2 regions of the Streptomyces sp. NPDC032161 genome follow, and region 2 is predicted to be linked to the other one. Evidence: riboswitches for the same ligand, from Rfam matches in the RefSeq annotation. Region 2 holds a riboswitch; the other holds the start of a gene.
The links. A riboswitch is a leader RNA that binds a small molecule or an ion and turns the genes downstream of it on or off. The one in region 2 is predicted to bind glycine.
Positions count from the first base shown of each region.

Region 1: linked by a shared signal. The riboswitch ahead of gcvT (glycine cleavage system aminomethyltransferase GcvT) and the one ahead of gcvP (aminomethyl-transferring glycine dehydrogenase) in region 2 are both predicted to bind glycine.

Region 1 covers NZ_JBEZVN010000001.1:286,360-297,842, reverse strand. Annotated here, with positions in the region: gene AB0E67_RS01240 (L-serine ammonia-lyase) at 1-962, opposite strand, end outside; gene glyA (serine hydroxymethyltransferase) at 1,141-2,400, opposite strand; gene gcvH (glycine cleavage system protein GcvH) at 2,420-2,797, opposite strand; gene gcvT (glycine cleavage system aminomethyltransferase GcvT) at 2,932-4,047, opposite strand; glycine riboswitch at 4,192-4,289, opposite strand; gene AB0E67_RS01220 (AAA family ATPase) at 4,444-5,133, shown strand; gene AB0E67_RS01215 (enhanced serine sensitivity protein SseB) at 5,398-6,168, shown strand; gene AB0E67_RS01210 (enhanced serine sensitivity protein SseB C-terminal domain-containing protein) at 6,426-7,199, shown strand; gene AB0E67_RS01205 (ABC transporter permease) at 7,648-8,652, shown strand; gene AB0E67_RS01200 (ABC transporter substrate-binding protein) at 8,748-10,520, shown strand; gene AB0E67_RS01195 (ABC transporter permease) at 10,688-11,483, shown strand, end outside.
Region 2 covers NZ_JBEZVN010000026.1:4,999-16,481, reverse strand. Annotated here, with positions in the region: gene AB0E67_RS28365 (glutamate-cysteine ligase family protein) at 1-939, opposite strand, end outside; gene AB0E67_RS28360 (hypothetical protein) at 1,424-2,017, shown strand; gene AB0E67_RS28355 (DUF5999 family protein) at 2,450-2,656, shown strand; gene gcvP (aminomethyl-transferring glycine dehydrogenase) at 2,744-5,629, opposite strand; glycine riboswitch at 5,824-5,919, opposite strand; gene AB0E67_RS28345 (PRC-barrel domain-containing protein) at 6,033-6,401, shown strand; gene AB0E67_RS28340 (DNA polymerase IV) at 6,326-7,783, opposite strand; gene AB0E67_RS28335 (MerR family transcriptional regulator) at 7,842-8,459, opposite strand; gene AB0E67_RS28330 (bifunctional nuclease family protein) at 8,650-9,123, opposite strand; gene AB0E67_RS28325 (MerR family transcriptional regulator) at 9,178-9,918, opposite strand; gene AB0E67_RS28320 (FHA domain-containing protein) at 9,936-10,724, opposite strand; gene AB0E67_RS28315 (DUF881 domain-containing protein) at 10,915-11,483, opposite strand, start outside.

The sequences.
Region 1 (11,483 bases), on a different contig from region 2:
AAGCGGACGACGCCGTCCTCCTTCTCCGCCTCGGTGGCGCCGCCGGCCGCGAAGTTCATGTAGTAGTGCAGCACGGCCGGGATGATCCCGGCGGCGCCGTTGGTGGGCGCGGTGACGACCCGGCCGCCCGCGGCGTTCTCCTCGTTGACCGCCATCGCGTAGAGGGTGATCCACTCCATCGCGTGGGCCTGCGGGTCGCCCTCGGCGCGCAGCTGGCGGGCGGTGGTCGCGGCGCGGCGGCGGACCTTGAGGCCGCCGGGCAGGATGCCCTCGCGGGACATGCCGCGTGCGACGCACGCCTGCATGACGCGCCAGATGTCGAGCAGACCCGAGCGGATCTCGTCCTCGGTGCGCCACGCCTTCTCGTTCTCCAGCATCAGCGAGGAGATGGACAGGCCGGTCTCACGGGAGAGCCGCAGCAGTTCGTCGCCGGTGCGGAAGGGGTGCTTCAGCACGGTGTCGTCGAGGACGATCCGGTCCGCGCCGACCGCGTCCTCGTCCACGACGAAGCCGCCGCCGACCGAGTAGTACGTCTTCTCCAGCAGTGTCGCGCCGTCGCGGTCGAAGGCGAGGATCGTCATGCCGTTGGCGTGGTAGGGGAGGGCCTTGCGGCGGTGCAGGACCAGCTGCTCGTCGGCGTCGAAGTCGATCTCGTGCATGCCGAGCAGATCGATCCGGCCGGTGGCGCGGATGTGCGCGACCCGCTCGTCGGCGGTCTCCACGTCGACCGTGCGGGGCGACTCGCCCTCCAGGCCGAGCAGGACGGCCTTGGGGGTGCCGTGGCCGTGGCCGGTCGCGCCGAGCGAGCCGTACAGCTCCGCGCGTACCGAGGCGGTGTGGGCGATCAGCCCCTCGTTCTTCAGCCGGCGCGCGAACATACGGGCGGCGCGCATCGGGCCGACCGTATGGGAGCTGGACGGGCCGATGCCGATCGAGAACAGGTCGAAGACCGAGATGGCCACGGATACTCCTCAGGGTTGGTAGACGCCGTTGTCTGCCGGGTGATGCGTACGGGCCGGTCGGCCCGGAGAGCAGGGGACAAGGGATGGGGCACCGCGCACACTGTCCCAGTGTGCGCGGTGCCCCGCCCGAGAGCCGCGGACCGTGTTCCGGACTGTTCCGGTACGGCCCGAGCCCGGCCTACGACAGGCCGGGGTACAGCGGGAACTTCTCGGCCAGCGCGACGACACGGGCCTTCAGGGCGTCGGCGTCGTACGACGGCTTCAGCGCGGCGGCGATGATCTCCGCCACCTCGGTGAAGTCCTCGGCGCCGAAACCGCGGGTGGCCAGGGCGGGCGTGCCGATCCGCAGCCCCGAGGTGACCATCGGCGGCCGCGGGTCGTTCGGGACGGCGTTCCGGTTGACGGTGATGCCGATCTCGTGCAGCCGGTCCTCGGCCTGCTGGCCGTCCAGCTCGGAGTCGCGCAGGTCGACGAGGACCAGGTGGACGTCCGTGCCGCCGGACAGCACGGAGACACCGGCCTCGGTGACGTCCGGCTGGACCAGGCGTTCGGCGAGGATGCGGGCACCCTCCAGCGTGCGCTGCTGGCGCTCCTTGAACTCCTCGGTCGCCGCGACCTTGAACGAGACCGCCTTGGCCGCGATCACGTGCTCCAGCGGACCGCCCTGCTGACCCGGGAAGACCGCCGAGTTGATCTTCTTGGCCAGCTCCTGCGTCGACAGGATGACGCCGCCGCGCGGACCGCCGAGGGTCTTGTGCGTGGTGGTCGTGACGACATGGGCGTGCGGCACCGGGTTGGGGTGCAGGCCCGCCGCCACCAGCCCGGCGAAGTGCGCCATGTCGACCATCAGGTACGCGCCGACCTCGTCCGCGATCCGGCGGAAGGCGGGGAAGTCCAGCTGACGGGGGTAGGCGGACCAGCCGGCGACGATCAGTTTCGGCTTGGCCTCCTTGGCCAGGCGCTCGACCTCGGCCATGTCCACGAGGCCGTCTTCGCCCACGTGGTACGGGACCACGTTGTAGAGCTTGCCGGAGAAGTTGATCTTCATGCCGTGGGTCAGGTGACCGCCGTGGGCCAGGTTCAGACCCATGATCGTGTCGCCCGGCTTCAGCAGCGCGAACATCGCGGCGGCGTTGGCCTGCGCTCCCGAGTGCGGCTGGACGTTCGCGGCCTCGGCGCCGAACAGGGCCTTGATCCGGTCGATGGCGATCTGCTCGACGACGTCGACGTGCTCGCAGCCGCCGTAGTAGCGGCGGCCCGGGTAGCCCTCGGCGTACTTGTTGGTGAGGACGGAGCCCTGGGCCTCCATCACCGCGACCGGAGCGAAGTTCTCCGACGCGATCATCTCGAGGGTGGACTGCTGGCGGCGGAGCTCGGCGTCGACGGCGGCGGCGACGTCCGGGTCCAGCTCGTGGAGGGAGGAGTTGAGAAGCGACATCAAGTGGTCCCTTGGGGTCTCAGTTGCCGGAGAACTCGGTGTACTCGTCGGCGGAGAGCAGGTCCTTCGGCTCCTCCGCGACACGTACCTTGAACAGCCAGCCGCCTTCGAAGGGAGCGGAGTTCACCAGCGAGGGGTCGTCCACGACGTCCTGGTTCGCGGCGGTGACCTCGCCGGTCACCGGCGAGTAGAGGTCGCTCACCGACTTGGTCGACTCCAGCTCGCCGCAGGTCTCGCCCGCGGTCACCGTGTCGCCGACCGCGGGGAGCTGTGCGTAGACGACGTCACCGAGCGCGTTGGCGGCGAACTCGGTGATGCCGACCGTGGCGACACCGTCCTCGGCGGTCGACAGCCACTCGTGCTCCTTGCTGTAACGCAGCTGCTGGGGGTTGCTCATGACCTGAATTCTCCTGTACGCGGGGGAGTGCTGATGAACGGTGGTCTTACGGTATGAGACGCGATTGCGTCACTTTCGGGGCACTCGGGTGCCGGACGCGGCGCCGGCACCTCTTCCGGAGCCCCGGCCGGGCGTCACTTCCGGCGCTTGTAGAACGGCAGCGCCACGACCTCGTACGGCTCGTGGTTGCCCCGGATGTCCACCCCGACGCCCTCGGTGCCGGGCGTGGCGTACGCGGCGTCCACGTACGCGATGGCGATCGGCTTGCCGAGGGTGGGCGACGGGGCGCCCGAGGTCACCTCGCCGACGACCTCGCCGCCGACGACCACGGAGTAGCCGGCGCGCGGCACCCGGCGGCCCGCGGCGACCAGCCCGACGAGCTTGCGGGGCGGGGCGGTCTCGGCGCGCCCGGCGGCGGCCTCCAGGGCCTCGCGGCCGACGAAGTCGCCCTCCTTCTCGAACTTCACGACCCGGCCGAGACCGGCGTCGAACGGGGTCAGCGCGGTGGTCAGCTCATGGCCGTAGAGCGGCATGCCCGCCTCCAGGCGCAGCGTGTCGCGGCAGGAGAGCCCGCAGGGGACCAGGCCGTGCGGGGCACCCGCCTCGGTGAGGGCCTTCCACAGCCCCTCGGCGTGCTCGGGCGCGACGAACAGCTCGAAGCCGTCCTCGCCGGTGTAGCCGGTACGGGCGATCAGCGCGGGGACACCGGCGACCGTGCCCGGAAGCCCGGCGTAGTACTTCAGGCCGTCCAGGTCGGCGTCGGTGACCGAGGAAAGGATGGCGACGGAGGCGGGCCCCTGGACGGCGAGCAGCGCGTACGCGTCGCGGTCGTCGCGCACCTCGGTGTCGAAGCCCCCGGCCCGGGCGGTGAGCGCGTCCAGCACGATCTGGGCGTTGCCCGCGTTGGCGACGACCATGTACTCGGCCTCGCCGAGCCGGTAGACGATCAGGTCGTCGAGGATGCCGCCGTCCTCGGCGCAGATCATCGTGTAGCGGGCGCGGCCGACGGCGACGGTGCCGATGTTGCCGACCAGCGCGAAGTTCAGGAAGTCCGCGGCCTCGGGGCCGGTGACGGTGATCTCGCCCATGTGCGACAGGTCGAAGAGACCGGCCGCGGTACGGACCGCGTTGTGCTCGTCGCGCTCGCTGGCGTAGCGCAGCGGCATGTCCCAGCCCGCGAAGTCGGTCATGGTCGCGCCCAGCGAACGGTGCAGGGCATCGAGGGCTGTATGGCGGGGTGCGGTGGTCATGGTGTGGCTCCCGGGGCATGACGGCGAGGACGATCCCTCCCCATCTGTCATCGGAACCTGAGAGGTTCGCCGAAAGCCCCCGAAGGGTCCGGTTCGGCTTGCACCTTGGGTGGAGCCGCCGGGCGGCCCGCTTTTCAGATCTGCCTCATCCACGCGGTACGGGGCCTGAGAGATTCAAGGGAGGAACTTGCTCCTTCGGCGCCCGGCCCATGCAACGACCGGAACTCTCCCGCGCGGATTCAAACGGCCTTTATGCAGTTGGCCGGGCCATCATCGCACGCATCGCGCCGGAGTGGGGCCCCGGTCCCCGGGGCAGTTCAACGGCGTGGACGGTTGTGCCGCATTACCACTTCTTTACACTTCGGCCATGGGTGGACATCCGACAGGGGGAGGGCGATGACGTTACGGCGGTACGCGACGACCGCGGGGGCCGCGCACGGCGCGATGCCCGCACAGGCCGGAGCCCCGGCCGGGGAGGCGCTCGGCCGTCCCGCACCGGTCGTGCGCGACCTGCGGCGGCGCGGCGGGCACGCCCCGCGCGGCCTGCGCTTCGCGGCGGGCGACGTGGTGGTGGTCTCCGGGCTGCCCGGCAGCGGCAAATCCACCCTCATCCGGCGGACGGCCACGGTCCGCACCATCGATTCGCAGGACACCCGGGACCGCTGGGCGGGGATGATGCCGCGCCTGCTCCCGTACGCCCTCTACCGCCCCCTCGTCCGCCTCGCCCACTACGCGGGGCTGCGGCGGGCGCTGCGCTCCGGCGAGTCCGCCGTCGTGCACGACTGCGGAACGCAGGCCTGGGTACGCCGCTGGCTGGCCCGTGACGCGCGGCGCCGGGGCCACGACCTCCACCTGCTCCTGCTCGACGTCACGCCGCGGACCGCGCGGGAGGGGCAGCGGGAACGCGGCCGGGGCGTCTCCGGGTACGCGTTCGCCCGGCACCGCAGGGCGGTCGGCCGGCTGCTCCGGGACACCGAGCTGGGACTGCTGCTGCCCGGCTGCGCCTCGGCCGTGCTCCTGGACCGGGAGGCGGCGGGGCTGCTGGACCGCATCACGTTCACGGGGGCGCGGCCCGGGCCCGGGTAGCCGATCACGTTCACCGGGTGCGGCTCGGGGCCGGGCGGCCGCCGGGACGGGCAGCGACGACCGGGGCGGGGAGTGGCAGGGGGCGGGCTCGCCCCGCCCGCGACTCCGCCCGCCGCGTGGTCGTCGCTCGCCGACGCCGCGCCGCTCCCTCCGCCCTCGCGGTCGAGGCCGTACGAGGAAGCTCCCTGATCCACCCCGCTCGCCCCCAGGTCGTAACCTTCTGCCGGAAGGCTCGGGCAGGAGCTCGGGAAAGAAGGGGAAGCAGTGGACATTCCGGCGCAGGTCCAGTCCCATCCGCAGAGCGGATGGCCGGCCAACGAGCTCGAAGAGGTGCTGATGGCCTCGGTGGGAGCGGCGGAGGCCGGCGGGCGCCTCGTCGAGGTGCTCGGGCGCAGCCACGTATGGGTGCCGCTCCCCAACGGCGGCGGCCCCGACTCCCCGGACCTCGACCTGCCGACGCTGGAGATCGACGGAGCGGCGTTCGTCCCCGTCTTCAGCTCCGAACAGCAGTTCCTCGGCTGTGTCGGCGACCGGATGTCCTACACCGTCGCCCCCGCCGTCGAATTCGCCCGCGGCCTGCCCCCGCAGCTCGGCATGGCCGTGAACCCCGGCGGCGCGGTCGGGATGCCACTGCCGCCGCCCGCCGTGGCCGAGCTCTGCCGCACCGGACGCACCCCGCTGGACGGACCGGCCACCGGAGGCCGGGTCCGCCTGTACGAACCGGACTGGCAGGAGGAACCCGTCGACTTCCTCTCCGCCGCCGCCGGGGAGTTCGAGGAGAGCGGCGTCGTGCTCACCGCCCGCCGCACACTGGCCAGCATCGAGGGCGACGACCCCGTCCTCTTCATCGGTGTGGAGTTCGCCGCCTGGGACGAGGCCGCGCGCGATGCCCCGATGGCCGCGCTGGGCCGCGCGCTCGGCCGCGTGGCGGTGCCCTGGCCGGTCAACCTGGTCCTGCTCGACGTGGCGCAGGACCCGGTCGGGGACTGGATGCGGGAGCGGATCCGTCCGTTCTACCAGCGCGCGCAGCGGTAGGCCGGGTCGTCGAGCCGCCGCCCGCCGTGCGACGCCCGGCTCGCACCCACGCGGGGCGGCGAACGCCAGTGCGAGGCGCGCGGTGGGCGGACCGCCTGCCGCGCACCCCGCGGACCGCCCTCCGGGTCCGAGGCGTCAAGTCGGTGTCAGGAGCGGCACCTAAGCTGGTTTCATGGCGGGTGTCACGGCATCATGCCGCGCCCGTGTGCCCCGGGAGCGGCGGGCCGGCACAGTGGATCGAAGAGGGGCGGGACCAGGTGAGTGCGTCAGGCACCGCGGCGGCCGGGCAGGTCGAGCACATGCTGCGCCAAGTGACGCCCGGGCGCTACGACGCGTACGAGGCACTGCTCCAGGCCCTCGCGCACGACCGGATCTGGATGCTTCTCTGGAACGGCCGGGCGGGTTCGCCCGACGCCCAGTACGGAAACATGGAGATCGACGGTCTCGGCTACGCCCCCTGTGTGACCTCCGCCCAGGAGCTCTCGGCCAGCGGCTGGACCCGGGCCCATGAAGTGGTCACCGGCCTCGACATCGCCCGCGCCCTGTTCCCCGACCGCTGGGGCATCTGGCTCAACCCGCACGCCCCGGGCGGCGGCGTCGGCATCCCCTGGCTGGACCTGCGCCGGATCGCCACCGGCCTCGACCGGATGCCCGCCGGTCCGCTCCGGCTCACCGAGCCGGCCATCGAGATCCCGCAGTTCTACGCCCTGCTCGCGCAGAACGCCCACCGCACCCCCGCGATCCGCTCGCTGCGCCGCGCCTGGGTGCAGCCCGCGCTCGGCACGGCGTACCTCGCCATCGGCCTCGACCTGTACGACACGAGCCGGCCCTCCGTCGACGCGGTGCGCGCGATGATGCGGCAGTCTCTCGCCGCGGTCCCGGAGGGGCTGCCCGTCTCCACCGTCGCGATGTCCGACGAGTACGACCCGGTCGCGATGTGGCTGCGCGTCAACTCCCGCCCGTTCTACGACCGTGAGGCCCACGCCCCGGCGCCCGGCTACGGCTACCCGCCGGGCGCGGGCGCGTACTGACACCGTTTCCCGCGGGCGCGTGCGCCGTGGCGCGTGAGTGCGCGCAAGCCGTCCCGCGCCGTGCGACGCGTCCACCCCTCCCTGGCATCCGGCGCACGGTCGTTCGACCAGAGATGTCCGGAACATGCCGCACATGCCCTTCATGTCGCACATCTCCGTTCAGGAACCGTCTGGTGGCGAAAGCGAAGAGTATGCGAGTCATCGCCACGTTGAACATCAACTGACCTGTGTTCGACGGGCGTTCACGTGCGTCCGAATAACGGATCGCGTCGGCCCGCATCACGGTTAGGCATCCATTCGCCTGTCGGTATGGCTACCGCGCGCGGCTGCGATGAAGACTCCCGCAGCAAGGGCGTCTTGCCGCCTCCGCGTACGACTTGACTGATCCGTGCCGCCACAGCGGCCAGTTCGGCCCGGCCACCGCCGGTTGAGAGGGGTCCTTGCCACGATGACGGCACCACTGCACGAGCCGACCACGGAGACGGATCCGAACGCGACCGGTGGGCCCGCGGCCGGCTCCGGGGCCAAGAAGGTCGAGGGACGCTCCCTCAAGCAGATCGCCTGGAGCCGCCTCAAGCAGGACAAGGTCGCTCTGACGGGTGGCATCGTTGTCCTCCTCCTGATCGCGGTGGCGGTCTTCGCGCCGCTGATCGTCTCCCTGCTGGGGCACCCGCCGAACGACTTCCACCAGGACAAGCTCGACCCGCTGACCAACCTGCCCACCGGCTCCCTCGGCGGCATCAGCAGCGACTTCCTCTTCGGGGTCGAGCCCAACAAGGGACGGGACGTCTTCAGCCGGATCGTCTACGGCGCCCGTATCTCGCTGCTCGTGGCGTTCCTGGCGGCCCTGGTCGCCGTGGCCCTCGGCACGCTCTTCGGCATCGTCGCCGGCTACTTCGGCGGCTGGATCGACGCCGTGATCAGCCGGGTGATGGACGTGCTGCTCTCCTTCCCGCAGCTGCTCTTCATCATCTCCCTGGTCTCGGTCCTCCCCGACGACCTGCTCGGTCTCACCGGCAGCGGGGTGCGCATCGCCGTACTCGTCGCCGTCATCGGCTTCTTCGGCTGGCCGTACGTGGGACGCATCGTCCGCGGACAGACGCTCTCGCTGCGCGAACGCGAGTACGTGGAGGCCGCGCGGAGCCTCGGCGGCGGGCGCGGGCACATCCTCTTCCGTGAACTGCTGCCGAACCTGGTGGCGCCGATCACCGTCTACGCGACGCTCATGATCCCCACCAACATCCTCACCGAAGCGGCCCTCAGCTTCCTCGGTGCCGGCGTCCGCCCGCCCACGGCCTCCTGGGGCGGCATGCTGCGCGACGCCCTGGAGACGTACGAGCACGACCCGATGTTCATGGTCTTTCCCGGCGTGACGATCTTCATCACCGTACTGGCCTTCAACCTCTTCGGGGACGGGCTGCGCGACGCCCTGGACCCCAAGGGGACCCGATGACCCACGACTTGCCCCTGCCGCACCGTCAGGTGGCTTCTCCCATGGTTCTCCGGCATGCAACGGCCTGGGACCGCGATCTCGGAGGTTGCGAGAAAATGTCCACGGTTTCCACGAAGCGACGGCTCACCGCTGGTGCGGCCCTCGTGGTCGCGGCGCTGATGACCACCACGGCGTGCGGCGGCGGCGACGGCGACAGCGACGGTGGCAGCGCGAAGGGCGCGGGCTTCAACGCGGCGTTCAACAAGGTCGCCAACCCGTCCACCAAAAAGGGCGGAACGCTGAAGATGGTCGGCAAGCAGGACCTGGACTCGGCCGACCCGCAGCGTGCCTACTACGGCATGGCCTGGGACTTCATGCGCTTCTACACCCGCCAGCTGGTCACGTACGACACCAAGCCGGGTGTCGCCTCGACCACGCTGGTCGGTGACCTCGCCACCGGCCCCGCCGAGATCACGGACGGCGGCAAGACCTACACGTACAAGCTGCGTGAGGGTGTGACCTGGGAGGACGGCTCCAAGCTGACGTCCAAGGACGTCAAGTACGGCATCGAGCGCATCTGGGCGACGGACACCATCACCGGTGGTCCGCAGTACCTGAAGCAGGCGCTGGACCCGAAGGGCGAGTACAAGGGCCCGTACAAGGACTCGTCGCCGGACAAGCTCGGCCTGAAGGCGATCGAGACGCCCGACGACAACACCATCATCTTCAAACTGCCCAAGCCCAACGGCGACTTCGAGCAGTTCCTGGCCATGCCGTCCGGCACGCCCGTGAAGGCGTCCCAGGACACCAAGGCCAAGTACACCCAGCGCCCGTTCTCCTCCGGCCCGTACAAGTTCGAGTCGTACAAGCCGAACAAGAGCATCGTGCTCGTCCGCAACGACAAGTGGCAGAAGTCGTCGGACCCGGTGCGCGCCGCGCTCCCCGACAAGATCACCGTGACGATCTCCGCCAACCTGGAGGAGAACGACAAGAAGCTGATGGACGGCGACTACGACGTCGACCTCAACGGCACCGGCATGACCCAGTCCGGCCGCGTCACCGCCATCCAGAAGCACAAGGACAGCGTCGACAACATGCAGACGTCGTTCGTCCGCTACGTCGCCCTGGTCCACACCGCGAAGCCGCTCGACGACGTCCACTGCCGCAAGGCCGTCTTCTACGCCACGGACTTCGCCGCCCTCCAGCAGGTCCGCGGCGGCGAGATCGCCGGTGGCGCGATCGCCAACAGCGCCCTCCCGGCGTCCATCAAGGGTCACAGCGACTACGACCCGTACGGCGTCCTCGCCCGCAAGGGCAAGCCGGACCTGGCCAAGGCCAAGGACGAGCTGAAGCAGTGCGGCCAGCCGAACGGCTTCTCCACCAAGCTCACCGCCCGCAACAACAACCCGGGCGAGGTCGACACCGCCGAGGCGCTCCAGGCGCAGCTCGGCAAGGTCGGCATCAAGGTCGCGGTCGACCCGATCAACGGTGCCGAGGCGGCCAGCATCAGCGGTTCGCCGTCGGTGGTGAAGCAGCGCGGCTACGGCATGACCATGAGCGGCTGGGGCCCGGACTTCCCGTCCGGCCAGGGCTTCGGCCAGCCGCTGTGGGACAGCCGCTTCCTCTCGGAGACCGGCAACTACAACGAGTCGCAGCTGAAGGACCCGCAGGTCGACAAGCTCTTCGACCAGGCGATCGCGGAGACCGACGCGGACAAGGCCGGTGAGATCTACGGCCAGATCGACAAGCGGATCCTCGACCAGGCCGACTGGATGCCCTTCATCTACGAGAAGAACATCACCTGGCGCGGCAACCGACTGACGAACGTCTACATGTCCGACGCCTACAACGGCCGTTACGACTACGTCTCGCTCGGCGTCGTCAAGTAGTCGCTGCCGGCAGCGGCAACAGCAGCCGCTGCCGGCAACAGCAACAGCGGCCGACCCCGTCGGCCGCCCCACCGCCGCCGAAACCCGCCAGTCCGAAGGGCAGGTGATGGCCGGGGCGGTGGCCGGGAACCCCACGAGGGATCCCGGCCACCGCCGGGCCGCGCACAGTGCTTGCTTATCTCATCCGGCGCCTGTTCGCCGTAGTCATCATGGTGCTCGTCGTACTGCTCGCGACCTTCACCATCTTCTTCATGCTGCCCAAGTGGGCGGGTCAGGACGTCGCAGTCCTCTTCGCCGGCAAGGCCACCGGTGCCGAGCAGCTCGCGGGCATCCGGATCAAACTGGGGCTCGACGAGCCCCTCCTCGTCCAGTTCTGGGACTTCGTCAAGGGCATCCCGATGGGGCGCGACTACGCGAACGGTGACGACGTCACCCACTGCGCCGCCCCCTGCTTCGGGTACTCCTTCCGCACCGAGGTACCGGTCTGGAACACCCTCAAGGACGCGCTGCCCGTCACCGGCGCGCTCGCCGCGGGCGCCTGCGTGCTGTGGCTCCTCGGCGGCGTCGCCACCGGTGTCGTGTCCGCGCTCAAGCGCGGCACCATCTGGGACCGGGCCGCGATGACCACCGCCCTCGGCGGCGTCTCCCTGCCGATCTTCTTCACCGGCATGGTCGCGATGGGCCTCTTCGTGCACAACCTCGGGTGGGTGCACATCGCCGACAACCTCTCCACGGACGACGGCATCGGCGTCTGGTTCCAGACCCTGATCCTGCCGTGGATCGTGCTCGCGTTCCTGAACGCCGCGATGTACGCCCGGCTCACCCGGGCCACCATGCTCGACGTGCTGGGCGAGGACTACATCCGCACCGCCCGCGCCAAGGGCCTGGGCGAGGGCACCGTGATCACCCGGCACGCCCTGCGTTCCGCGATGACGCCGATCCTCACCGTCTTCGGCCTCGACA
Region 2 (11,483 bases):
CGTCCCGTTGTGCAGCACGAGTTCCTGAAGCGCCGGCACCCCGCCCGCGTCCAGCACCGCCAGCGGGTCCTCCTCGTCGCAGATCGGCAGCAGCGGGGGGTAGTAACGCAGGTTCTCCCGGAAGAGCTCGTACGCAGAGGCCACCCACCGTTCGCCGAACCAGGTCCGGGGCCGCACCCCCTGGTTGCGGAGTTCGGGCGGTCTGGTGTCCGTGGCCTGCTGGAAGAGCGGCGGCCGCGACTCGCGCCACAGCTCCCTGCCGAAAAGGAAGGGGGAGTTGGCGCCGATGGCGATCTGCACTCCGGCGACGGCCTGGGCCGCGTTCCACACGGCGGCGAAGCGGGTCGGGGTCACCTGCAGATGCAACTGGACCGAGGTGCAGGCCGCCTCCGGGGTGATCGAGGACGCTGTGGAGAGCAGATGTTCCACGCCCTGGATATCGAGCGAGAAATCCTCGCCCCGCGCGGCCACGATTTGATCGTTCAGCAGTGTGTAGCGGTCCGCATCCGAGAGGTTGGACGCCACGAGATCCGCACGCCCGAGCGTGGGCAGAATTCCGATCATCATGATCCCGGCATCGACCTCGCCCGCCTTCCGGTGAGCATATCCGAGGCCGGTCCTGAGCTCTTCGGCGAGCTGATCGAAAACGCGCCCCTGCAGGGGATGCGGGACTATGTTCACTTCCAGATTGAACAGCCCCAGTTCCGTCTGGAAATCCTGGCTCGCTATGCGCTGGAGCACCTCTCCGTTCATCATCCTCGGCATGCCGTCGGCGCCGGCCAGGTTCAGCTCGATCTCCATGCCCATGAGATTACGGGGGCGGTCGAACCTTTGCTCCGCCAGTAGCCTCTCCAAACCCTCCAGACACTGGTGGAGCTTCCTCCGGTACGTCTGCCGATCGGACAGGTCAAAGGTGCCCGCCACGACCTTCTCCCCCATCGAAGTGTCCCTCCCTCAATTGGGCAGCCCGCGGCCCAGGCCACTCATGTCACGGTCGATAATGCCCAGGCCGATGATCCACAACGCCCTCCCGGAGGCCGCGCACCCAGTAACCTGAGAGCTACGGCCGGAGGCACATTCCCTCGGCATGACGGAGCGTGCGGTTTGCGTTCTCGAAGCACGCTGATAGAACAACTCGTTTCAGCCGTCCCCACTCGGAGAAAAACTCCTGGCAGCGACTGAGCCGTTGACGGCAAATCAACAGAAAATACCGCATAATAAAGTCTCGATGCCGCCTTGTCGGCAATACCCTCGGCGGCTAGGGAAAACACTGTGTGAACACCTGTCGTATAAACTTTGCTGACGAGGCAGAGAGTTGACGCACCGGTCCGGTCACCGGCAGCCCCTCTGGCCCCGTACGCCGACAGCGACGTCTGCACCCGCCCACGCATCAACGTGTCTCCGAAGTGAGAGGCGACCCACTATGCCGCTGCATGTACCCCCGGCCCCCGCGCCCGCTCTGCGCAGCGTTCTCGCGGCACTCGGTTCACCCACCGCAGTCCGTGAGGCCCGCACGCCCGCGCTCCGGTCCGCCCAGGGACCGCTGAGCCCCGAACTCCCGCTCCCCGTCCATGTGCTGGACCGGATCGGGCCCGCCGGGGTCGCCCCGGCCACCCGGCTCGCCGGGTGGCGGTTCCTGATCCGCGACTCGGGACGGGCCGTCGCCGCGGCGGACACCATGCTCACGCCGGACGGCTGGGCCTTCTCGCACTTCTTCGAGGGCCCGTACGTCCCGGCGACCGAACTCGCCCTGCGCCAGGCCGAGACGGTGACACCGCACTACCAGCCGCGGTTGCTGTCAGTCCCGGCGCTCTACATGCTGGCGCTGTGGCTGCACGCCGACCCCGAGACCGATGCCTCCGGCGGCTCGCTCGCCCCAGCCGACCTCCTGGTACCGCTGGCACCCGCGCCGCCGGGCATCGCGGCGCACCGCGCCCACCGGGTCGCCGACCTGCTCAGCCTGATGACCCGCCGGATCACCCCGGGCCCGGGCCCGCTGCTCGGATCACCCGCCTGACGACGAACGCTCCGTCGCCACGCCCCCTGTGCCCCGTCGCCGTGTCCCCCGGCGACGGGGCACGGTGCCCTCCGGCCCAGACTTCGTACGCCCCAGGGCTCGCTCGGACAGCACGTCACGGGCGCGCGGCCTGCGGAACACGGGACCCATGGACTCCCCGAATACGCGAGGCGCGGAGTGGGGCGCGCGTTCCGCCCGTCCGGACTAGCCCGGTCCGACCACCCCGAACCACCCGAAAGGACAGTGCAATTGTGGTGAACCGTCCGGCCGGGTGACGCGTCATCGGAGTAGACGGAAGTGCTGCCGCGAAATCCCTGCGGAATGGCGCCCGTGGAGCAACACTGGGACCGGACCTATCGATACGGGGGAGCGGCCATGAACACTTCGTCAAGCCGCAGGACATTCACCACGACGCAGCGAAAGAACCCATCCATGTGCCAGCACCAGCCGCCCTGCCCCACCGCCGACTCACCCGACCGGGAAGCAGCCCGCCTCGTGGCGCATCACCCGGAGCAGGGCTGGAGCCTGCTGTGCAACGGCGTCCTGCTCTTCGAGGACACCGGTGAGCTGCTCCCGGACGGGCAGATCATCGCCCCTCATCGGCCGCCGACGGCCGACCGGGTGATGCGGGCCGCCTGAGAGCGGCAGCTACGAACGGGGGCCGGCCCGGAAAGATCTCCGCACCGGCCCCGACGCGTGTCCGTGACGTGCCCGGACGCGGGTGCGTCAGTTGTCGTACTCGTCCAGCGGCGGGCAGGAGCAGACGAGGTTGCGGTCGCCGAATGCACCGTCGATCCTGCGCACCGGCGGCCAGTACTTGTCGGCGGCCATGACACCCGCCGGGAAGACGGCCTCCTCACGGCTGTAGCCGTGCTTCCACTCGCCGCCCAGCGCCGCGGCGGTGTGCGGTGCGTTGCGCAGCGGGCTGTCGTCCACGCTCCACTCCCCCGAGGCCACCTTCTCGATCTCGCCGCGAATGGCGATCATCGTGTCGCAGAAGCGGTCGAGTTCCGCGAGGTTCTCGCTCTCGGTCGGCTCGATCATCAGCGTTCCGGCGACCGGGAACGACATGGTCGGCGCGTGGAAGCCGTAGTCGATCAACCGCTTGGCGACGTCGTCGACGCTGACGCCGGTGGCCTTGGTGAGCGGCCGGAGGTCCACGATGCACTCGTGGGCGACCAGGCCCGCCGGGCCGCTGTAGAGGATCGGGAAGTGCGGTTCGAGCCGCTTGGCGATGTAGTTGGCGGCGAGCACGGCGACCTGCGTCGCGTGCTTCAACCCCTCCCCGCCCATCAGGCGGACGTACGCCCAGGAGATGGGCAGGATGCCGGCCGAGCCCCACGGCGCGGCCGAGACCGGTCCGACCCCGGTCGCGGGGCCCGCGGCGGGCTGCAGCGGGTGGTTGGGCAGGAACGGCGCGAGGTGCGCGCGCACGCCGACCGGGCCGACACCGGGGCCGCCGCCGCCGTGCGGGATGCAGAAGGTCTTGTGCAGGTTCAGGTGCGAGACGTCACCGCCGAACCGGCCCGGCTTCGCGAGGCCGACCAGGGCGTTGAGGTTGGCACCGTCCACGTACACCTGGCCACCGGCGTCGTGCACCTCGGCGCAGATGTCCGCGACATGCTCCTCGAACACACCGTGCGTCGACGGGTAGGTGATCATGAGCACGGCGAGCTCGTCGCGGTGCTTCTCGATCTTGGCGCGCAGGTCCTCGACGTCGACCTCGCCGTCGTCGGCGGTCTTCACCACGACGACCTTCATGCCGGCCATCACCGCGCTGGCGGCGTTGGTGCCGTGCGCGGAGGACGGGATGAGACAGACGGTCCGCTGCTCGTCGCCGTTGGCCCGGTGGTAGGCGCGCACGGCCAGCAGGCCCGCGAACTCGCCCTGTGAGCCGGCGTTCGGCTGGATGGACACCTTGTCGTACCCGGTGACCTCGGCGAGGCGCTCCTCCAGCTCACGGATGAGGGTGAGGAAGCCCTGCGCCTGCTCGGCCGGGGCGAAGGGGTGCAGCGCACCGAACTCGGGCCAGGTGATCGGCTCCATCTCGGTGGTCGCGTTCAGCTTCATGGTGCAGGAGCCGAGCGGGATCATGCCACGGTCCAGGGCGTAGTCCCGGTCGGCGAGCCCGCGCAGGTAGCGCAGCATGGCCGTCTCGGAACGGTGCTGGTGGAAGACCGGGTGGGTGAGGAACTCGTCGGCGCGCAGCAGGTTCTCGGGCAGCGCGTCGGCGGCTTCGGCGTCCAGCGCGTCGATGTCGCCCTCGGCGCCGAAGGCGGCCCAGACGGCGGCGATCTGCGTACGCGTGGTGGTCTCGTCGCAGGCCACGGAGACCAGGTCGGCGTCGACGAGCCGCAGGTTCACCCCGCGCTCGCGGGCGGCGGCCACGATGTCGGCGGCCCCGCCCGGGACTCGCACGGTGAGAGTGTCGAAGTAGCTCTCGGTCACGATCTCGGCACCGGCGGCGCGCAGGCCTGCGGCGAGGATCGTCGCGTAGCGGTGGGTGCGCCGGGCGATCAGCCGCAGCCCGTCGGGGCCGTGGTAGACGGCGTACATCCCGGCCATCACGGCGAGCAGCACCTGGGCGGTGCAGATGTTGCTGGTGGCCTTCTCGCGGCGGATGTGCTGCTCGCGGGTCTGCAGGGCCAGCCGGTACGCCTTGTTGCCGTCCGCGTCGACGGAGACGCCGACGAGGCGCCCGGGCAGGCTGCGGGCGAACTTCTCGCGCACGGCCATGTAGCCGGCGTGCGGTCCGCCGAATCCCATCGGGACACCGAAGCGCTGCGTGGTGCCGACGGCGATGTCGGCGCCCAGCTCGCCCGGCGAGGTGAGCAGCGTGAGGGCCAGCAGGTCGGCGGCGACGGTGACGATCGCACCGAGTTCACGGGCCTGCTCGATGACGCGCCGGGGGTCCCGCACCGCGCCGGAGGCGCCCGGGTACTGCACCAGGACGCCGAAGACGCCCCGCTCGGCGAGCTCAGCGGGGATGCCGTCGGTGAGATCGGCGACGACGACCTCCACACCGGTCGGTTCGGCGCGGGTCTCGACGACCGCGATGGTCTGCGGCAGGGCGTCGGCGTCGACCAGGAAGACGCCTTCCTTGACCTTGCCGACCCGTCGCGAGAGCGCCATCGCCTCGGCGGCCGCCGTGCCCTCGTCGAGCAGGGAGGCGCCGGAGGTGGGCAGCCCGGTGAGGTCGGCGACCATGGTCTGGAAGTTGAGCAGCGCCTCCAGCCGGCCCTGCGAGATCTCCGGCTGGTACGGCGTGTAGGCCGTGTACCAGGCGGGGTTCTCCATGACGTTGCGGAGGATCACCGGCGGGGTGAAGGTGCCGTGGTAACCGAGCCCGATCATCGGGGCCAGCACCTGATTGCGGTCGGCCAGGGAGCGCAGCTCGGCCAGGACCTCGGCCTCGGTGCGGGCGCCCGGCAGGGCGAGCGCCTCGGCGCTCTTGATGACATCGGGCACCGCGGCCGCGGTCAGCTCGTCCAGCGATCCGTAACCGACCTGGGCGAGCATCTTCGACTGCGCCTCGGCATCGGGACCGATGTGGCGCTGTTCGAACGGAATGCCCTGCTCCAGCTGGGAGAGCGGAGTGCGACGGGGGGTCATGGTGGAGGCCTCCTGGTCTGTCACGACCTGCGAAGGGGCACCGCGGCGCGGGTGCCCGAACGGCCTCCCCCTCTGTCATCTCGACCTGAGAGCTTCACCGGCACACCTGCGGCACACCGGCTTTCACCGTCGGTGAGGAAGGGAACCGAACCGGCACTCGGCCGCACGGGACCCGCCCTGCTTTCCAGAGTGACCTCGTCCGTGCGGTACGGGGGCCTGAGAGATTCCGGGGAGGATTTGCTCCTTCGGCGCCTTCGGATCGGCTCCGGAGGCTCTCCCGCACGGGGTCAGCGGCCGCCACCAGCCTACCAGCGGGGTTCGTGACGGAGCCCTCGAGTGGCCAACCCCCCGATTGTGCCTTTCTGTAGTGCTTGTGGAGTAGCCGCGACCAGTGGGAGGGATCGTGCAGACCGACATCGATCCGCGCAGCCTGATCGGCCGCAAGGCGTTCGACCGCAAGGGCACCAAGATCGGAACCGTGGACGAGGTGTACCTCGACGACGCGACCGGCGTACCCGAGTGGGCGGCCGTGCGCACCGGACTCTTCAGCCGGGACGCGTTCGTCCCGCTGGAACCCAGCGAATTCGTGGAGGACACCCTCCGCGTCCCCTTCGACCGCGCCCTGATCAGGGAAGCGCCCGACTTCGGTGTCGGCCGCCACCTCTCGCCGGAACAGGAGCTCCAGCTCTACCGGCACTACGGCCTCGACTCCTCGCCCGGGGGGACCGCCCCGGACAGGGACTTCGGCAGGCTGGCCGGCCAGGAGGAGTAGTCCACCGGATCGCGCACCAGTGGCATCGGCTCGGTCGGCCGCAGCTCCGGGTCGTCGGTCCGGAACGTGCGCACCCGGCCGGGCGCCGACCAGGGTTCCTCGAACCGGACCGTCACCCGGCCGAGACCGCTGCCCTGCACCCAGCCGTGACCGTATGTGTCGTGGTGGACGTCGTGGCCCGCGGGCCAGCCCCTGGCCGCGAGCCGTTCGGCGGTCACCGGCACCTCCTCGGACGCGTCGGCCGCCACGCGGTCCGGCTCCCGCCCCTCGTCGGCGTCCGTCTCGGCCGTGGCCCCGGCGGCCCGATCACCGGCGGCCTGGGCGAACAGGTCCTCCTGGGTGTAGTCGGCGAGGCCCGTGACCCCCACCCCCAGGAGCCGCACGCCCCCGGTGGTGTCGACGGCCTCCAAGAGCCGCGCGGCGGCCTCCCGGACCACCGCGGGATCGTCCGTGGGCCCCCGCAGCGTCTCGGACCTCGTGAGCGTGGAGAAGTCGTAGCGCCGCACCTTCAGCACCACCGTGCGCCCGGACCGCCCCGCCTCGCGCAGCCGCCGGACGCACCGGTCGGCCAGCCGCTCCACCTCCGTCCTGACCCGCACCCGGTCGTGCAGGTCCGTGTCGAAGGTGTCCTCGACCGACACCGACTTCGCGTCGCGTTCGGCGACGACGGGCCGGTCGTCGTGCCCGAGGGCCATGCGGTACAAGGAGCCGCCGTGCGCCTTGCCGAGCAGCCGTACGAGCTCCGCCTCCCCCGCCTCGGCCAGGTCGTCGACCGTCGTCATCCCGGCCCGACGCAGATGATCGGCCGTCGCGGGCCCGACGCCGGGCAGGATCCGCACGGACTTGGGCGCGAGCAGCGCCCGTTCCGTCCCCGGCTCGATGAGCCGCAGACCGTTCGGTTTCGCCTCCTCCGACGCGATCTTGGCCAACATCTTGGAACCCGCGAGCCCGACCGAGCCGGTGAGCCCGGTGACGGCCTCGATGACCGCGCGCAGCTCCTTGCCGACCGCCAGCGCGGAGGCCGTGTCCTCGGCTGCCCCGCCGGCTTCCAGGTCGACGAACGCCTCGTCCAGGCTGAGCGGCTCCACCAGCGGGGAGAGCCGCCCCAGCAACTCCATCACCTGGTCGCTGACCGCCCGGTACAGATGGAAGCGCGGCACCAGATAGGCCGCGTTGGGCGCCAGGCGCCGCGCCTGCGCCATGGGCATCGCCGAGTGCACCCCGAAGCGCCGGGCCTCGTACGAAGCGGTGGCGACGACTCCGCGCGGCCCCAGACCACCCACCACGACCGGTTTGCCGCGCAGGCTGGGCTTCGCCGCCTGCTCCGCGGAGGCGTAGAAGGCATCCATGTCGAGATGCAGGATGGTGGGCGCGGCTCTCACATCTTCCGATGCTGCCCCATGGCACTGACAATCGCCGTGCCCCGGTTCCCCGGCGCGGTCATCCGGCGCGGTTGCGCCGCCGTGCCAGTTCGTCCGTGGGGTTGTTCCCGATCAGCGTCTCGCCGGTGTCCACCCGCTCGCCGTGCAGCTGCGACAGGGCGGCGTCGACGTCGTGCCACACCACGCCCACGGCGATCCCGAAGACCCCCTGGCCCCCCTGGAGCAGGTCGACGACCTGGTCGGGCGAGGAGCATTCGTAGACAGTCGCCCCGTCGCTCATCAGCGTCATCCGCTCCAGGTCCTGGAATCCCCGGGCCCGCAGGTGCTGCACCGTGGTGCGGATGTTCTGGAGGGCGACGCCCGTGTCCAGGAAGCGCTTGACGATCTTCAGCAGGACGACGTCCCGGAAGCTGTAGAGCCGCTGCGTGCCCGATCCGTACGCGGGGCGCACGCTCGGCTCGACCAGGCCCGTGCGCGCCCAGTAGTCGAGCTGCCGATAGGTGATCCCCGCGGCCGCGCAGGCCGTCGGCCCCCTGTAGCCGATGTCGTCGGCCGATGTCACTCCGCCCCCCGCCACCACAGTCGGTTTCACCGATTGCCCGATGGTGCGGCCGGCCGTACTCCCCTGCTGCGGATACGGCCCACCGACTGCCGTACCGTCGCCGCTGCTTCTCACGCCGACCTCCGTCCTTGACCTGCCACCTCGAAGGTAGGCAGTCACTCGGGGTGCGTCAACGATCGCCACACTCGGCACGCCGAGTGATAATCACCCTGAGGGTGGTTTCTCTTGCCGTGCGAGCGGGAAAGGCTTGTCGGATGCGCTGTCGGCGTCCCCGCGGACGAGCGGTCGGGTTCCTGACTGACGGCTACTGGCTGCTGCTGCCGAAATCCTCCGGTGAGATCTGGTCGAGGAACTCGCGGAACTTCTCCACCTCGTCCTCCTGCTCGTCCGGAATGGCGATGCCCGCGTCGTCGAGCACGCTGTCGCTGCCGTAGATCGGCGTTCCCGTCCGCAGGGCGAGGGCTATGGCGTCGGAGGGGCGTGCGCTCACCTCGACCCCGCTGGCGAAGACCAGCTCCGCGTAGAAGACCCCCTCCCTCAGATCCGTGATACGGACCTCGGTCAGCTCCTGACCGACGGCCTGGAGCACATCCTTGAAGAGGTCGTGTGTCAGGGGCCTGGCCGGAGCCATGCCTTGCTGGGCGAACGCGATCGCGGTCGCCTCACCAGGACCGATCCAGATGGGGAGGAACCGGTCGCCTCCCACTTCACGCAGGAGCACGATCGGTTGATTGGAGGGCATCTCCACCCGGACACCCACAACGTCGAGCTCGTTCACACAGCAACCCTAGGACGTGCTCGGCAGGTTTGGGTAGTCGGGGCGGCGACGCGATCAGTGGAGGCGCACCCGCAGAGCGGTCTGCACCAGGGCGGAATGGAGCCGTACGGACAGCTCCGCGAGTTCTCGCGCGGTGGCCTCCGCGTGGGCTCTGGTCTGCGGATTCCGGTGACGGCGCAGGGGGGCGACGACCTGCTCGATGAGCCCGGCCTCGCGGTCCGCCGCCGCCCGCATGGCGCGCAGGTGACGCGGTTCCAGACCGAATCGGCCCAGATCCGCCACAAGCTTGGCCACGGTCACCATCTCGGCGTCGTAGCCGCCCTCGGCGGTGGGGGTGACCAGCCCGTACGACTCCCACTCGGCCAGGTCGCTCTCGGTGACCTCGGCGGCCGCGAGCAGCTCCGCACGGCCGATCCGGGGCGCCGTCGCCCGGAAGGGCTGCGCGTCCGCGCCCGCGTCGACCGGATCCTTCAGGCTGCCGGTGGGCAGCGCGGGCCGTTCGCCGCGGGCGAGCGCATCGAGATGCTCGCGGATGACCTTCAGCGGGAGATAGTGGTCCCGCTGCATGCGGAGCACCTGTGCCAGGCGCTCCACATCGGCCGCGCGGAACTTGCGGTAACCGGAGGGGGTCCGCTGCGGTTCGACGAGTCCCTCGGCCTCCAGGAAGCGGATCTTGGAGATCGTGACCTCGGGAAACTCGTCCCGCAGCCGCAGGAGCACCGTGCCGATGCTCATCGGACGGTCTTCGGCCGTGGCGGTGCCGTGACCGGCACCGCCTGTCGGTGTTCTCAGCATGGACCTTCCCTGACGGGTCAGATGCCCCGCTGGCTCGCGTAGAAGACCAGCCGGTACTTGCCGATCTGCACTTCGTCACCGGTCGACAGCGCGACGGAGTCGATGGGCTCACGGTTGACGTAGGTGCCGTTGAGGCTGCCCACGTCACTGACCGTGAAGCTGCCGTCGGGGTTCCGGCGGAATTCCACGTGCCGACGCGACACGGTCACGTCGTCGAGGAAGATGTCGCTCTGCGGGTGGCGGCCGGCCGTGGTCAGCTCACCGTCCAGCAGGAAGCGGCTCCCGGAGTTCGGACCTCGCCGCACCACGAGGAGCGCCGATCCGACCGGAAGGGCCTCGACGGCGGCCTGCGCCTCGGGCGAGAGGGACGGCAGGGCCGTCTGCCCGGTGGTCTCCGCGTCGTACGCCTCCAGGCCGGAGATGGAGATGGTCGATGTCGTCTCCGAGGCACGCTCGGGAATTCCGCCCCTCAGCGGCGCGCCGCAGTGGGAACAGAAGCGACTGTCCTCGGTGTTGCGGTGACCGCACCTCGTGCAGACCGGCATGGACGAACCCTCCTGACCCGGGGCGAGCCCTCCACCCGTACCCGAGTTCGACGATGCCCCGAAACCTATGCGGCCGGCACCGGCGGGGTCAACGGACGACGCGCCGGAGGCGCCCGCGGCGCCGCTGCCCGGACCGGACGTCTCATCGCGGAAGAGCGGGCGCTGCGAGCCCTCCTCGTCCGCCTGGCCGTGGCGAGGTGCGCGATGACGGGCAGCCTCGTCGCGAGCGCTCTTGCCGAACAACTTCCCAAACAACTTCACGGGCGATTCCCCTTGACCGAAATAGACCCGCCCGTGGGGCAGGACGAACCCTGAACGAACACACCTGCCGACCCGGACAACTTCACAACGTCCGTATCCACTCGACAGTTTCCACCACGCACCACCATGTCGGTGCGGCGACCCCCCGCAACCTCCCGCCCGTGTCGCTCAACCCTTCCGTACCGCGGCCTCACGGGGATGACGACCGAGCGTAGTCAGGCCGCTGCGCCGGTCGCAAGACGTCCACGACGATGTCGTCGACCCGTTCCACATGCACCGTGGCCTGCTCCTTCTCCAGTGTCTGCACCACACCGCCGGGGATGTTGAGCGCGGGTTCCAGGTCCTGGGGCTTCCCGATCACCTTGAACACATACGGTGCGGTGATCTTACGGCTGTCGACCTTGACATTGCCGCCATCACCCGAGAAGTACGTGTTGGCCACCACTCTGACCCCGTTCACCTCGATCGCCTCGGCACCCGCCGCGCGCAGCTCCTGGAGCGCGTCGAGCAGCATGTCCGCCTTCACTCCGTTGCCGGGGTCGTCGACGGTGAGGGTGATCCCGGGCCCGTGGGCGGCCACGGTACCCGCGAGGACACCGAGTTGCCGTTCCTTCTCGACGGTCTGTCTGCGGGCCTCCTCGGCCTGGTCGGAGCTGTTCTCCAGCTCCGTGCGCTGGGCCTCGAGATCCTGCTTCTCGTCCTCCAGGCGCTGCGTGCGGTCGTCCAGCTCGTCGAGGATGCGCACGAGGTCCTCCTGAC